DNA from 2 places in the Mesorhizobium sp. RSR380A genome. Region 2 is predicted to be linked to the other one. Evidence: riboswitches for the same ligand, from Rfam matches in the RefSeq annotation. Region 2 holds a riboswitch; the other holds the start of a gene.
The links. Region 2 has a riboswitch for cobalamin ahead of ACYG9Z_RS03190 (CbtB domain-containing protein). Riboswitches for the same ligand answer to the same signal wherever they lie in the genome.
Positions count from the first base shown of each region.

Region 1: it holds a riboswitch for cobalamin, as region 2 does, so the genes downstream of both, ACYG9Z_RS16660 (aromatic ring-hydroxylating oxygenase subunit alpha) here and ACYG9Z_RS03190 (CbtB domain-containing protein) in region 2, are expected to answer to the same signal.

Region 1 covers NZ_JBTTIB010000001.1:3,429,461-3,432,857, reverse strand. Annotated here, with positions in the region: gene ACYG9Z_RS16665 (FAD-binding oxidoreductase) at 1-612, opposite strand, end outside; gene ACYG9Z_RS16660 (aromatic ring-hydroxylating oxygenase subunit alpha) at 650-1,897, opposite strand; cobalamin riboswitch at 2,015-2,216, opposite strand; gene ACYG9Z_RS16655 (DUF680 domain-containing protein) at 2,717-2,923, shown strand; gene ACYG9Z_RS16650 (DUF680 domain-containing protein) at 2,991-3,194, shown strand; gene ACYG9Z_RS16645 (DUF680 domain-containing protein) at 3,266-3,397, shown strand, end outside.
Region 2 covers NZ_JBTTIB010000001.1:644,080-647,476, forward strand. Annotated here, with positions in the region: gene cobO (cob(I)yrinic acid a,c-diamide adenosyltransferase) at 1-286, opposite strand, end outside; gene cobU (bifunctional adenosylcobinamide kinase/adenosylcobinamide-phosphate guanylyltransferase) at 286-798, opposite strand; gene ACYG9Z_RS03185 (CbtA family protein) at 791-1,600, opposite strand; gene ACYG9Z_RS03190 (CbtB domain-containing protein) at 1,616-1,795, opposite strand; cobalamin riboswitch at 1,832-2,027, opposite strand; gene ACYG9Z_RS03195 (gamma-glutamylcyclotransferase) at 2,095-2,787, opposite strand; gene ACYG9Z_RS03200 (aromatic ring-hydroxylating oxygenase subunit alpha) at 2,924-3,397, shown strand, end outside.

The DNA of each region.
Region 1 (3,397 bases), 2.8 Mb from region 2:
CCCCATATGGCCGTACCAGCCTTCGCGGCTGGAACGTTCCTCGATCATGAAGCCGAGCGACAGGCCGGGCATATGGCCGCCGAGCAGTTCGAGTTCCTTGCGGAAGATGATCTCTTCGGCACGCCGCGCGCAGTTGACGAAACCGACATCGGTCCATGGCGCGCAGTCGTTCAGCCAGCGCAGCATCGACATCATCGGCGTCACGCCGGAGCCAGCCGAAATGAACAGATATTTGGCCGCCGGGTGGCTGTGCAACGAGAAGTCGCCCGCCGGTCCATAGGCCTTGACATGCGAGCCGGGCACCAGTTGGTCGAACATCCAGCGTGTGCCGATGCTGCCCGGTTGCGCCTTCACTGTCACCGCGATCGAAAACGGCCGCGATGGCGACGACGACAGCGTATAGGTGCGCATCAGCGGCCCGTCCGGTGTCGGCAGTTCCAGCGTCAGGAACTGGCCCGGCTTGTAGCGGAACCAGGTCTGGTTGTCGGAGCGGAAGGTGAAGGTCTTGACGTCAGGCGCCTCGTCGCTGACGCCGATCACTTCCAGCACCTGCAGCCTATCGTTCCACGGCGCCATCTGGTCGAGATGGCGATAGAGCCCAAGATCCGTCATCGCATTCATCCTCCGGTCCTTCTTCGCCTGCTCCAGCTCACGCGACGCTGCGCAGCGCCGGCCTGCCGCCTTCGGCAAGGCGCGGGCCGATGAAGGCCGCGTACCATTCGACGAACTGGATCACGCCGCCCTCGTGCAGCTCCGAATAGGGGCCGGGCTCATAGGCCGGAGACAGGATGCCAAAGGCGTTTTCCTCGACGATGCGGCGGTCCTGGTCGTTGGTCTCGGTCCAGACATGGGTGAGCTCCTCAAGGTTGTAGTCGACCCCCTCGACCGCATCCTTGTGCACCAGCCACTTGGTCGTCACCGCGGTTTCGGTGGCGCTGATCGGCAGCACCCGGAAGGTGACCGCATGGTCGATCAGTATGTGGTTCCAGGTCGTCGGATAGTGGTAGTGCATCAAGGTGCCGATGCGGTCGGCGGCAACAGTGTCGGACAGGTTCTTCGTCACCGCGCGCTTTCCCGACATCGTGTAGCTGACGGCATCGCGCAGCAGCGGCGCGCGGGTGGCGCGGTATTGCCCGGCCGGATCGATGCGGAACTTGCTCGGCAGGCCCGCCGCCTCGCATTTCGCCCAGTGCGCCAGCATCTCCGGATCGCTGTCGGCGCCCTGCACGCCGGTCACCGTCGGCGCTTCGGGGAATGTCTTGCACAGCTCCGGATGATTGCCGGCGCAGTGATAGCATTCGCGGTTGTTTTCCCAGACCAGCTTCCAGTTGCCCTTCTCGATGATGGTGCTCTCGAAGGCGACCTTGGCTTCATTCAGCCCGTGCGGCTTGAGGTAGGGCTCTATCATGGCGCGCATCGGCGCAAAGTCGGCAGGTTCTTTTGCCAGGCAGATGAAGATATAGCCGCCGACGCTCTCGCAGGCGACGGGCTTCAGGCCGAACTGGCTCTTGTCGAAACCGTCGGCCATCTGGCGGGCAAACAGCAGCCGGCCGTCAAGCTCGTAGGTCCACTGGTGATAGGGGCAGACAAGCTTTGCCGCCATGCCCTTCTCAGTGTTGCAGACACGGCTGCCGCGATGGCGGCAGGAATTGTGAAAGGCGTTGATGTTGCCCTTCTGGTCGCGGACCAGCACCACCGGATAATCGCCGATCTGCACGGTGATATAGCTGCCGGGCTTCGGCAGTTCGCAATCATGGCCGATGAACAGCCAGTCGCGATACCAGATAAGCTCCATGTCGAGCTTGAAATAGTCCGGGTCGGTGTAGAAGGGCTGTTCCAGCGAAAAGCCTTGCTTGCGGCCGTTCAGGAGCCTCAGCATGTCGTTGCGCGTATCCATAGTTCTGTCCTCGTGGTTTAAGGACTGAACTTGGTGGTGATGGAGGAAGGATCGGACGCAGGCCGGCGCGGCGCCGGACATGCACTATCCACCTCTTGACCGCCCACCGCGATCAGTCGAGTCTATGCATCTCGGGCTGGTTTCCGGGCTCTGGAGTTGTCCTTGCGGACCATCGCGACACCTTCCCAGGCTCTTGCCCAGTGGTCTCCCGTTGCGACTTCAACTCCACCACCGTTGCGGGGGCAGCGCCGGATTCTGACCGGCTTCCCAATTCTCCGCTGCGTCGTCACGAAGCGGCACCTGAGATGCGATCATCTAATCACGGCAGCGATCGCGACGTCGGCATGAAAGCGACATCATATCCATGCGGCGCGACACGCGCGGCTTACGCCCCCCGCCCCCGGGTCAAAGAGCTGAGACGTTTCTTGCGACGCCATCATCGCCGTTTCGAATCGCTGCCGATCCAGTTCGATCGCGGGCAAAAATGGCTCAACGGTATCGAAAAGTTACTATTAGCAATCTCTAATCGAACCGAACGGTTCGTTTCTGTTGACAATGCGTGCAGGACAGTGTGAACGACGGCCCGGAAACCGACATCGGAGCGAACCACTCGGTTCGGCATAAGCGACTGAAAACAATGCGATAAATGACCATAGAGGAACTTCATGGCACAATTTCAAGGTGCAGGACCGTGGTCCACACGGAACAACTTCGTGATTGGAAACCAGCCTATGGCTTTCCCACATCGGGGCTGTCCGAACGACGCGAATTCCTCCCAAGACACGCCGCTAGACGGACAGACAAACTGGAGTACTAAAAATGAAAAAGATCATCCTCACTGCCGCAGCCGTTTTGGCGATCACCGGCAGCGCCTTCGCCGGTAGCGACAATTACGGTTCCAATGGTGCGAACCAGCCAGCCGTCTCGGTCGATAGCTCGTATACGGCTTCCATTCAGAAGCCGGCGCACGCTGACAAGCAGCCTGTCGTTCAGGGCGCCGACCGCGACCTCTACGGCAATCGCTGATCCCGACCAAAGAAGGGCGGCTAACCCGTCGCTCTCGGGATCCCAAAAAATTCAGGAGTATTTGAAAATGAAAAAGATCATCCTTGCTGCCGCCGCCGTTTTGGCCATCTCCGGCAGCGCTTTCGCCGGCAGCGACAACTACGGTTCGAACGGCGCCAACCAGCCTGCGATTACGTCGACCGATAGTGGCCATACGGCTTCGGTTGAGAAGTCGGCTCCAGCCGAGCAGGCGCCTGCCCACGGTGCCGACCGTAACCTTTTCGGCCGCTAAAAGCCGGTTTCCAGCACGTGGCGGGCTTATCCGCTGCAGCTGGCGGCATCAGAAAAATTCAGGAGACTAAAATGAAGAAGATCGTTCTTGCCACCGCAGCCGTTCTGGCTGTTTCGAGCGCTGCATTTGCCGGCAGTGACAATTATGGCTCCAATGGCGCCAACCAGCCGGCCGCTGCCGTCGACACCACCCGCACTTCGTCG
Region 2 (3,397 bases):
CCATCGTGTGCCAGACGACACGGTCGCCGAACGCCGCGAAGGCGTCCTTTTCGCCGGTGTGCCATTTGCCCTTGATGAACTGGACGACGCCGACGCGCTTGCCATAGCCGAGCATGCGCAGCGCCAGCCCGAAGGCGGCCGTGGTCTTGCCCTTGCCGGGTCCGGTGTTGACGATCAGCAGCCCCTTCTCGACCGTCTTTTCCGCGACCTCGGCGTCCTGCACCGCCTTGCGTTTGGCCATCTTGGCGCGGTGGCGTTCTTCGTCTTTTGCGTCGATATCGGTCATCATTTCACCTTGAGCGGCAGCCCCGCCACCATCAGTAGCACCGTATCGGCAACCGCCGCGACCTGCTGGTTGAGACGGCCGGCGGCATCACGAAACCGGCGTGCGAGCGCATTGTCGGGCACGATGCCTTGCCCGACTTCGTTCGAGACAACGAGCCAGGGCCCGCGCGGCCGCGACAGCATGTCGGCTAGCCGCCGGCATTCCGCCTCGAGATCATGGTCGGAAAGCATATGATTGGTCAGCCACAGCGTCAGGCAATCGACGAGCACCGGCTGGTTGTCGGGCAAGGCTTCGAGCGCTCCGACAAGATCGAGCGGCGCGTCGATGGTCGCCCAGCCTTCGCCGCGCCGCGAGCGATGCAGCGCGATGCGCTCGCGCATCTCATCGTCATAGGCTTCGGCGGTGGCGATATAGGCCCATGGCGGCGGCAACGCCGTCGCCAGGGTTTCGGCATGCGCGCTCTTGCCGGAGCGCGCACCGCCGATGATAAAGGTCAAACTGCGATCAGGCAAAGCTGTCGCGCAGGCTGGTCGCCGAGCCGGTGAAGCGTTCGCGCACCACGCCAATGACGGCGCCGAGCACCAACCAGAACACCAGATTGGTCACCGTCACCGCCACCACGAACTGGTGATGCAGGCCTTCGGGGATCGGCGTCTCGAAACTGTCGGGCTGCGGCGCGCCGACAATATGCGGGGCGACGATCAGAACGACGGCAAGGACGGTCAGCGGCGCCGAGGTGCGGAAGGCGATCAAGGCAAGGCCAATGGCAGTCGCCACAACCGTCGCCACCCACCAGATTTGGCGCTGCATGAGATCGGCCGCCGGCATTGCCGGCAGTTCCGGCGGCAGGCCGAGGCCCGGAGCCAGCGTGAATACGGCAAAGCCGGCCAGACCCCAGAACACCCCCTGGCGCCAGTTGCCGATGCCGCCGGCGAATTCGGAGACCGCCACCAGGACCAGCGCGAAACCGATACCGGTGACGATATTGGCCAGCACGCTGAAGGCGAATCGCTCGAAGCCGTCGGCCGGCGCCCAGCCTTCGTCCTCCGCTGGCGCGGCAGCTTCAGCCGGTGCGGGTGCTGCGCTGCTCACGGCATTTTCCGCCGGCGCGGCGGTGCTCATGGCATTGGTGTCCGCAGCGTTGGCGGCGGGCGCCGCGGCATGCTCATGCTCATGGCCGCCACCAGCCTTTTGGTAGACCTCGGCCTTGAGGATCAGCGGCACGGTGGCGTGGGCCTGCATGCAGGCGAGAGCGACACCCGCCACGAGCCCTGCGATCGCCGCGATGAACACGACGTTGCGAAACAGGTTCATGATGTCAGATCCTCGTCAGTGGCAGGGAAACGCCATCGAATGGCGATAGTCGTGCGCCGCATTGTGGACCGCATCGATATGCGAGAAACCGACAACGCCGACGACGAAAATGCCCAGAAACGCGCTAAGCACGAGCTGCATGAAGCGCGACTGCGAGGAGACGGAAGCGCCGAGGGAGACGGAAGCGGTATTCATATCTTGTCCTTTCGCCCTCCACCCGAGGGCATCGAAGTCAGTTCCCTGTCGCCGGCAGGTCTCCTGGCTCGCGGATCAGCGCCCTTCCCCACCTTCCCGAGGAAAAAATCCTCAGTGGCTTGGAGAGGACTACCGCACACAGTTGCGGGGGCAGCCACGGCATTGGGCAACAAGTCAGCCCTCACCGCATTCCCTCTTGGTCCCTAACGGAACCGACGACATGCATGACTATAGGCTGAAACGGCCGCATCCGGCAAACCAAATTCCGCCGGCCAACAGCGCGAATGCGCCATGCGGCGTTACGGGTTCAACGCGGTGATCCGCTCGGCAACCAGCCGCTGCAGCCGCCACAGATGGCGATCGTGAATGCCGCGCTCTTCAAGGTTTTTCACCGTGTTGTAGAGATAGTCGGCGCCCGACCCCCAGTGCCCGCAGGACGTTGCCAGCCTTTCGACGACCTTGCCCTCGTCGAGCGGCCCTGAATAGGTCAGGCCGTTGCGGTTGATGACGAAGGCCAATGCCCTGAGCGGTCCGGCCTCGCTTGCAAGCTTCAGCATGCGCGGCCGGTAGCTTGTCGGCTTCAGCGTGACTTCGCGCCGGAAAAGCCGGCCCAACTGCCCGCGCCGGTTACTTTCGGTCAGCCGGAAGGCGACGCCCTTGCATTGTCCGCCACGGTCCAGCGCCATCATCAGGCCGGGGCTGTCCTTGGTGCCGCGCCAGCGCGTCATGTTCATGCAAAAGGACCGATGCCAGCCGCGCGCCAGCGCAACGCGGTCCTCGACATAATCTATTTCCGGTTTCCAGATCAGCGATCCATAGCCGAACAGCCATAGCGGTTCGCTATCCGGGAGTTCGACCTGCAATTCATCCAGCAGCGCGTCATAGTCGGCGTCATCGAGATGCATCGCGTCCGGATCCGGCCCGGGGTCCCTGATCTCGCGCCAGCAGCGCGCGACCAGCTCCGGCGTAAGCGACATCTGTCGTGCGGCCAATTTCCGAATCCCCCCAATTTCCGAATGTCCCATGTCCACGACATGATTATGCGCCGCGCCTGCAACCGGCAATGCGGCACTCTGATTGACAAACTATCTGCCGGGGTGTCGGCTGACGCTTCATAGGAAGCCAGCCATGCATCCCAACCCGAGCGAGCGCGACCCCTATAACGGCCTGAGCCGGGCCGAACCGACGCTACCGTCATCGGCCTATTGGGATAGCGAGGCTTACCAGCGCGATCTCGACGCCATCTGGTACAAAAGCTGGCTGCTCGTCTGCCGCGAGGCCGATCTTGCCCAGCCTTTGGCATTCAGGACATTCCGCGTTGGCACACAGGAAATCGTCGTGCTCCGCGACGACACCGGCGAGTTGCGCGCCTTCCACAACACCTGCCGGCATCGCGGCTCGCAGCTTTGCCAGGAAAGCGAGGGCCGGCTGAAAGCGCGGCTCATCACTTGCCCCTACCATGCCTGGTCCTACTCGCTGCGCGGCGATCTCGTGCGCGTTCCCTCGAAATCGCTGCCAGATGGTTTCGACAAGGCAGATCATCCGCTCTACCGGGTGGCGCTGTCGGTATGGCGCGGCTTTGTCTTTGTGAACCTTCAGCAG